2 regions of the Bacillus sp. FAU20 genome follow, and region 2 is predicted to be linked to the other one. Evidence: riboswitches for the same ligand, from Rfam matches in the RefSeq annotation. Region 2 holds a riboswitch; the other holds the start of a gene.
What was found. Region 2 has a riboswitch for lysine ahead of AC0OM3_RS10175 (amino acid permease). Riboswitches for the same ligand answer to the same signal wherever they lie in the genome.
Positions count from the first base shown of each region.

Region 1: another riboswitch for lysine. It lies ahead of lysA (diaminopimelate decarboxylase); the one in region 2 lies ahead of AC0OM3_RS10175 (amino acid permease).

Region 1 covers NZ_JBVYHY010000021.1:722,444-726,850, forward strand. Annotated here, with positions in the region: gene AC0OM3_RS17480 (phosphoadenylyl-sulfate reductase) at 1-692, opposite strand, end outside; gene AC0OM3_RS17485 (YezD family protein) at 780-923, opposite strand; SAM riboswitch class I at 997-1,105, opposite strand; gene lysA (diaminopimelate decarboxylase) at 1,221-2,537, opposite strand; lysine riboswitch at 2,718-2,899, opposite strand; gene AC0OM3_RS17495 (DUF3888 domain-containing protein) at 2,989-3,384, opposite strand; gene AC0OM3_RS17500 (LTA synthase family protein) at 3,639-4,407, shown strand, end outside.
Region 2 covers NZ_JBVYHY010000011.1:348,001-352,407, forward strand. Annotated here, with positions in the region: partial or broken gene AC0OM3_RS10165 (DNA alkylation repair protein) at 1-317, opposite strand, end outside; gene AC0OM3_RS10170 (iron-sulfur cluster biosynthesis family protein) at 351-656, opposite strand; gene AC0OM3_RS10175 (amino acid permease) at 770-2,236, opposite strand; lysine riboswitch at 2,349-2,542, opposite strand; gene AC0OM3_RS10180 (GNAT family N-acetyltransferase) at 2,863-3,312, shown strand; gene AC0OM3_RS10185 (sulfite exporter TauE/SafE family protein) at 3,348-4,358, opposite strand.

The DNA.
Region 1 (4,407 bases), on a different contig from region 2:
AGACCACATTCAGTTTTCACTTTTCCAGCCCATCTACCATCTCTTGAATCGCCACCATCCCCTACAGGTAACGTACATTTCTCACACCCAATACTTGGATAGCCAACATCATGCAACGGGTTATACGGCAAGCTATGTTTGTATACATATCGCCAAACTTCTTTCCACGTCCAATGAATGAGTGGACAAACTTTAATAGATTGAAAACGATGATCTTGATTTATAAACTTTGTATGCTTACGTGTTTCTGATTGTTCCCTTCTTAAGCCCGATATCCATGCTTTTTCCACGACTAATGATTTTTCTAAAGGTAAAATTTTTCTAATCTTACAACAAAGATTCGGATTGCTCTCCCACAGTTTTTCACCATGCAACTTCGCCTGTTCATCAAGTGTAAGTTCTGGCTGTTTTTCTATAATATTCAATGAAGGAAATCGTTCCCGCACTTTTTGAATTAATTCATACGTTTCTTGAAAATGAACATTTGTATCCAAAAATACAACTTTAGCAGATGGATTTACTTGGTTTATAATGTGCAGCAATACCATACCTTCCACCCCAAAGCTACATGCGTAGACAACCTCATCTTTATATTCTTTATAAGCCCAATTTAATACTGATAACGCGCCTTTTGTTTCATCTTCTTCCGAAAACGAAACAACATTTTCTTCCCACGTTTCATACGTCAACATGTTTTTTCCCCCTGTAAAAGCAAAAAGACGGTTTTAACCTAATGAAAATAGGTTAAAACCGCCTCTAGTTTTTCTAGTCAGCGCTTTTCACTTTAAACGTACTTTTTCACTTTTCTCTAACTGAATTACTTTTCCATCTTGCACAACAATTGTAATTGAACCATATTTCATATCAGCAAGCATCGCTTCAATCTTCTCGGATACTTCATCAAAATGTTCCCGTAAACTCACGCGAACAGCCCCCCCTTTTTATTCATAAAAAAAATCTTTCCCATTTCGAAAAGACTGTTCGGTAATATATTTTACCTTATCTTTCAAAATGGATCCCATTTTGCTGGATTTAGCACCTTGCTTTCTATAAGCAGGTTGCCGAGCTTCTTCGGGCCAGTTCCCTCCGCTTCTCTTGATAAGCTTTGTATTTGTATTTTATCACAATTCTGATTTTTTTCAATCCTAGTTTTCCGATATATTTTAATTATTTTATTTTATAAAAAAGGAATTGCCCATTCGAACAACTCCTTTTCCTATTTAGACAAGCTCTTTAATACGTATGCGATCGTTCCCAATAATATTTTCATATGTTTCGCGTTCCACAACTACTTGCGATGTTCCGCCTTTTGCAAAGACAACGGCTGGTCTTCGAATCCGATTGTAATTATTCGCCATCGAATACCCGTAGGCTCCTGTACAGGAAACTGCTAGTAAATCAGCAGAAGCGACTTTTGGTAAATGAATATCCCAAATCAACATATCTCCACTCTCACAGCATTTCCCAGCAATCGAAACGAGTTCCTCATTCTCATCATTCCCTCGATTCGCTAACATTGCTTCATAACGCGCACTATATAAAGCAGGTCTTAAATTATCTGTCATTCCACCATCGACTGATACATATTTCCGAATACCAGGAATATCTTTCACAGATCCAACTGTATAAATTGTTGTCCCAGCATCACCTACAATGCTACGGCCTGGTTCAATCCATATTTCTGGCAATGGATATTCACATACAGTAAATTGTTCTCTCACTGCACTTGTTACAGCTCGCACATATGTTTCAAGAGTTAATGGTGTATCCGACTCTGTGTAGCGTATTCCAAATCCCCCGCCTACATTTAGCACTTTTACTACATAGTTTGTTTGCTCTCTCACTTCTTCTAAAAATTGGCGAAGAACTTCAATTGCTCGAACAAAACCAGCTGTTTCAAATATTTGCGATCCGATATGTGAATGAATCCCTAGCACATTATAATTTGATTTTTGTAAAGCAAATCCAATTGCCTGCATCGCTTGACCGTTTGAAACGCCAAATCCAAATTTCGAATCATCTTGGCCTGTTGTAATATATTCATGTGTGTGCGCCTCTACTCCAGGCGTTACACGAATTAATATGTTCACAAATTTTCCATGTTGCATCGCTAAATCGTGTAAAACTTCTAATTCAAAGAAATTATCTACGACAAAACAACCAATATTCGCCTGAAGAGCCATCACTATCTCTTCTTCTGTTTTATTATTTCCATGAAAATGAATACGTGATGCTGGAAATCCTGCTTGGAGCGCAGTATATAATTCTCCCCCAGAAACAACGTCTAATGACATATTCTCTTCACGAGCTACTCGGCACATCTCCATGCACAAGAACGCCTTACTTGCATATGCTACTTGATAAGAGAAACCACTTTCTTTAAAAGCACGATGAAACGCTCGGCATTTTCCTCGAATAGACTCTTCATCGTATACATAAAGTGGTGTTCCGTATTGCTTTGCTAGCTGCGTCGTATCGCACCCTCCAATTTCTAAGTGTCCTTGCCCATTAATTCGGCTTGTGCCGTGTAAATACATTTAAATTCCTCCCTTATTTCCTCTAAAACTCATAACCCCAATCTTCTATTCATTGCAGCACGCTTTTAGATAGACAAAAAACGCGCGGAACAATGTTCACACGCGTTTCTTATTAGGAAAAATATATATTGAAAAAATAAACGAGTTGTTATCTCCTCAAAATAAGAAACCGCATCAACATCTCCAAATAGCTCTCCATAAAATAAATCTTATGACAGTACTACATTTATTCAATGCAGTCCCAATATATGAATAAGATGGTTATTCTTATATTTCGGCAATAGTCCCTTTCAACCTATGATCACAGATTCCATTAAATCTCCCATAGCTTACTCTTTCCTATCGCGGCCTCTACCTTTGAGAGTAGATGAGGTAAGTCTATTTAATTTTCAAACATCTAATTGTTGCTATTAACAATACCAAAGGACCATTTTATTTGTCAAACAATTTTTTATATTGTTTTTTTGCAGTTTAGTTTGGTATCGTTTGGTAAGCGCTTTACTGAAATCTTTGTCACTTCCCATTCGCCTTCTTCGTTATTAAATGTAATCGTTACCTTCTCAAATGGTGGAGCAATTTTCCCAGCAACACGTTCATACTTTGTAACTTCAATACTTGCTTGAAATAAATATGTACCGCTATACACTTTTTTCAAACTAATAATTTTAGGACATTGATAAGGTTTCAAACTTCCATATTGTTTTTCAATTGCTTTATTTATTTTTGGAAATAAAACAGAATAAAGTGCATCTTCCATAAGAGGTGGATCATATTGGGCTACCGACACACTCGGTGAAGTAAAAAGTACAACACTACTGCATGCTATAAAACATAATAATTTTCGCATTATAACCTCCGTATTATCACGCGATTCTTTCTGCGTACGATAATTATCATACATAGAAATTCTGTTTTATTGTCTCCCACCACTCTTTTTCTACTCGATTATTATAAAAAAGCCCACAACCTTCTTTTATTTTCGTATAATGATACTCATAGTATAATAATCATAATAACAAAGGACTGTTCGTATATATAAAATGAGTCGTTAAGCAAACTGACTCTCAAGAACTGTCATGCTTTTTAGGAGAGGAGTATATTATGCTACAACATCTGTTTCCAAAACTGCGATTTGCACTCGTTGCAGTCGTTTTACTATGGATTAAAACATATATTGTGTACAAGCTAGCATTTGATATTAAAATTGATAATTTCTTTGAAGAATTCATGCTTTTTATCAATCCACTAGCTGCGTTACTTTTATTTTTCGGCTTAGCTTTACTTGCATCTAAGCACCGAAACCGAATTATAATTGGAATCAGTTTTATACTGTCATTTATTTTATTTGGAAACGCAATGTTTTATGGGTTCTATAACGATTTCGTTACTTTCCCGGTTTTATTCCAAACAAACAATATGGCTGATTTAGGGACAAGTATAAAAGAACTCTTTACGTACAAAACATTACTTTTATTTGCAGATGCAATTATTTTAATGTTTATTTCGCGTAAATTCCCATCATTTGGCGACAAAACACCACTTTCCCGCTCAGAGAAGCGAACTTTCTTTAGCGGTGTAACAGCTTTATTAGCACTACAAATTGTTGTATCAGTTATTTATAAACCACAAATGTTCTCACGCTCATTTGACCGTCAAACTGTCGTGAAGAATTTAGGTTTATACACATATCATCTATTTGATATTACGCTTCAATCCAAGTCTTCAGCTGAGCGTGTATTTGCAAGTGGGGATGGGTTTTCTGAAATTAAAAACTATACAGACTCAAAAGACAAACAAGTTGATAAAAACTTATTTGGAGCTGCAAAAGGTAAAAATGTAATTTTAATTTCAATGGAATCTACACAAAGCT
Region 2 (4,407 bases):
GAAGCCTTGGTCTTGTACCTTCAGAAACTAATCTTCTAATGTGGCTGTTTTCGTCATGAATCCACTGTTGTATTTTCTGGTCCTAATGTTTTCAGTAATATATGTATTGCTGCATTAAAATCTTTTTGTAAAGCATTTTGTAATTCATCTGCTATTACTTCAATACGTTGTTTTAACTCTAAACCTTCAACTTTACATGTTACAGAGGTTACAAAGTTTTTTTTAGAGAAATTCGGATCGTATTTACAAATAGAATCAGCTATTTTTTCTGCTAATTCTTCGCTAAATAAAAATTTTAACGGAACATAATTATCCATTTTTTCACCTCGGTGGTCAAATGAAAACAATTTTTATTTTTTAATCGACAATCCATAAACTAACGTCTCACTCGGAGTCGTAATACTAAAACCAGTCGTCTTATAATCAAGCTTCACTGTATCACCAGTGTAGTCTTTCGTGAATGAATCCATTTGTACGATAAGCTCTGCATCTTCATATACAACATCATCTGCGTTATATGTATCCCAAATTAAATCGACATCAACGAAAATACTACAAGAGTTTGTCATTGTCCCTCTAATGCGAATGATCTTTTTGTCTTCACGTTCTAATCTATGTATAGCTGCTTTTGCTTCATCAGTAATACGAATGTTCATAGTATCCCAACCTTTATTTATATTTCCTTTATTATTGCAAAAACAGGAGCAATAGGGAAGCAAAGAGGTTTGCAACAAAAAACGAGCAAACAAATTTGTTTGCTCGTTTCACTTTATTTTAGTTCACATTTATCAAGTGGAATCACTTTTGTTTTTTTCGTAAATTTATATCCTAACCATAGTACTAAGAAGAGTGGTAAACCGATGTAAGAAACGAGTACGCCATTCCAATCGATTGATTCACCCATAAATGCCCCGTAGTTTTGTCCTAAAATTACGATGATACAAAGTGTAAATGCGAAGATTGGACCAAATGGGAACCATTTTGCTCTATATGGTAAGTCATTTAAATCTTTTCCTTGTGCGATATATGCTTTACGGAAACGGTAATGACTAATTGCGATTCCAACCCATGCGATAAAGCCAGACATTCCAGATGCGTTTAATAACCAAATGTATACAACACCGTCACCGAATAAAGAAGCAATGAAAGCAATACTACCAACAATTGACGTTACGATTAACGCGTTAACAGGTACACCGCGGCTATCTAATTTGCCTAAGAATTTTGGTGCTTTTCCTTGGCGAGCTAAATCCCAAAGCATACGAGTTGATGCATACATACCAGAGTTACCAGCAGATAGTACAGCAGTTAAAATAACAGCGTTCATAACAGAAGCAGCAAAGGCAACGCCCGCTTTTTCAAAAATAAGTGTAAATGGACTTACTGTTACATCACTTGCTGCAAGGCTTTCAGTTGTATAAGGAATTAATAAACCGATAACGAGAATCGCAAGGATATAGAATAAAAGAATACGCCAAAAGATCGAACGAATTGCTTTCGGAATATTACGTTCTGGATCAGATGTTTCACCAGCAGCTACTCCTAATAATTCAGTTCCTTGGAAAGAGAAACCAGCTGCCATAAATACACCGATAATTGCCATGATACCGCCGTTAAATGGTGCATCTGCAACAGTGAAGTTTTTGAATCCAACCGTTTCGCCGCCCATAATTCCGAAAATCATCATGAAACCAACAATTAAAAAGATAATAATAGTAACTACTTTAATAAGTGCGAACCAATATTCAGATTCACCAAACCCTTTAACAGATAAGTAGTTTAAAAGGAAAATAATAGCTAAACATAATCCGCTCCAAATAAGAGAAGGGGTATCCGGGAACCAAAATTTCATAATTAATGTTACGGCCGCTAGTTCTGCCGCAATTGTAATTGCCCAGTTATACCAATAGTTCCATCCAAGTGCAAAGCCAAGTGATGGATCAACAAATTTTGTTGCATACGTGCTAAAAGATCCAGTAACAGGCATGTAAGCTGCAAGTTCAGCTAAGCTTGTCATTAAAAAATAAACCATAATTCCAATTGCGGCGTATGCAATTAATGCGCCACCAGGTCCAGCTGTATGGATGACACCACCGCTGGCAAGAAATAGTCCGGTACCAATTGTACCACCGAGAGAAATCATCGTAAGGTGCCTTGATTTTAGACCGCGTCTTAATTCACCTTTTCCTTGTGTAGTTTGCGTTTTAGAGGTAGATTGATTTGTTGCGCTATTCATGTTCAACACTCCTTTTCTTGTAGGTTAGGAAGGAGCGGGGGAGAAAAATACAAAAAACCGCCAAAGGAATTTGGCGGAACGTTTCACAAATAACCACCCCATCATACCCTTCCGTTAAGATAGCACCCCACGTTTACACGGTAATTTTGTAAACGTGACAGTTCTGTTCCTTTCGGAGACAGCCCCAGCTCATATTTCCAGAGAAGAAATATAAACTTCGGCAACTTTTCCTTTCAAACGGAGTCAGCTGACATTCTCTGTGTCTCGTCCGTTTTACTATTAAAAGTCGCAACCTCTACCTCATCGGATTGATGAGGATTTATATATTGCTAAGATTTTTAATATATGGCAATTGTAATGACTTTCTGAATATATTGCAAGATATTTTGTAGGAAAAAATCAAAAAATATCGGTTATTGTATAGGAAACGCTTGCAAAACTCCACCCGAACCAACTATTATGTAGCAATAAGCAAAGAAAAAATTGTTATACAAATGTTTCGCAAAAAATATTGAAAAATCCTTTAAATTAAAAGAAAATTCAGAAAAATATAATTCGACATTCATGATAAGGTCATATTATTTGTTATAATTAGAGTAACGTTTAAGCAAAAAGGGGAAATCAAAATGAAATTAGAAACAGAAAGGCTCTATATAGTGCCGTGTACAGAAGAGAGGATTCAAGTCGCTAACGAGCAAGGATATAATAGCGGTCCGCATATTGTGGGGCATGTAGGGAATATAAAACAAGATGCGGATTTATTATCATGGGGGGCGTGGTATGTTCTTCGGAAAGAAGATGATATCGTTTTAGGTGATATTGGGTTTAAGGGGAAACCAAATGAGAATCAAACAGTAGAAATCGGTTATGGATTTATTGAGAAATATTGGAATCAGGGCTATGCAACAGAAGCTGTAAGAGAACTAATCGATTGGGCTTTCAAAACAGGAGAGGTAGAAACAATAATTGCAGAGACACTCCTAGATAATTATAGTTCGATGCGTGTTTTAGAAAAGTTACATATGAAGAGAGTAAATGCTACAGAAACGATGATTAATTGGAAAATAGAAAAATAAAAAATACCGCTCTAAATTGGGCGGTATTTTTATAGTTATGGTAGCATTTGCTTCTGATCATTCGGATACTCAGCCGTTGATGCGTTAGGCCGATTGGAATGATTTCGAACAGCAATGAGAATAGAAATAATAACGACAAGACCAACTGCAACGTAAGAAAGTGAAATAATAGTTGGATCCACTTTAAATGTAGTAAGCAGTGTACGAATATTTGTGAAGATAATAAGACCGCCAACTAATACGCCAAGTAAATGTGCTGGAACGATGCGAACTAACCATGCAGCAATTGGTGCAGCGACAATACCGCCAAGCATTAACGCAAATACCCAAACCCAGCTTACTTGTTCCCAGCCAAGTGAGATGAAGAAGCCAATTGTTGCAGCGAGTGAAACAGGAAACTCACTCGTATCTACAGATCCGATAACTTTTCTCGCTTCATTTCCTCTTGCTAAAAGTACAGGTGTCGTAATCGGACCCCAGCCACCACCACCAGTTGAATCAACGAATCCAGCGAATAAGCCAAGCGGCACAAGTTGTTTTGCAGACATACGTTTTTTTGAAGCAACAATTTGTTTTTGAATGATGAATCGTAATAAAATATAAACCCCTAAAGTAAATAAAAATACAGAAATGTACGGTTTAATGACATCACCAGGTAAATTGCTTAAAAAACATGCCCCAACAAATGCGCCAATTGCTCCTGGCAATGTAAGCCTGGAAACTGTATATTTATCAACATTTCCAAATTTGATATGAGATGCACCAGAAGCCGCGGTTGTAACGACTTCAGCTAAATGAACAGATGCGGAAGCGACAGCTGGTGCAATACCAAACATTAATAATAAAGAGGAAGACGTTACCCCGTACGCCATTCCAAGCGCTCCATCGATTAATTGAGCGAAAAATCCAATAATAGCAAAGACAATTAATTTCTGCATAAAAAATCCCCCTGTAATAATAAATGAAAAAGGCACTTTTCCCGTATGAGAAAAGTGCCTTTGGTTTTTCCAATCAGCAATAATTAAATTTGTTTCATTATAATACATATTAATCTTATAAATCAACTGGGTTTTAAAGTTTTTTGAATTGAATGAA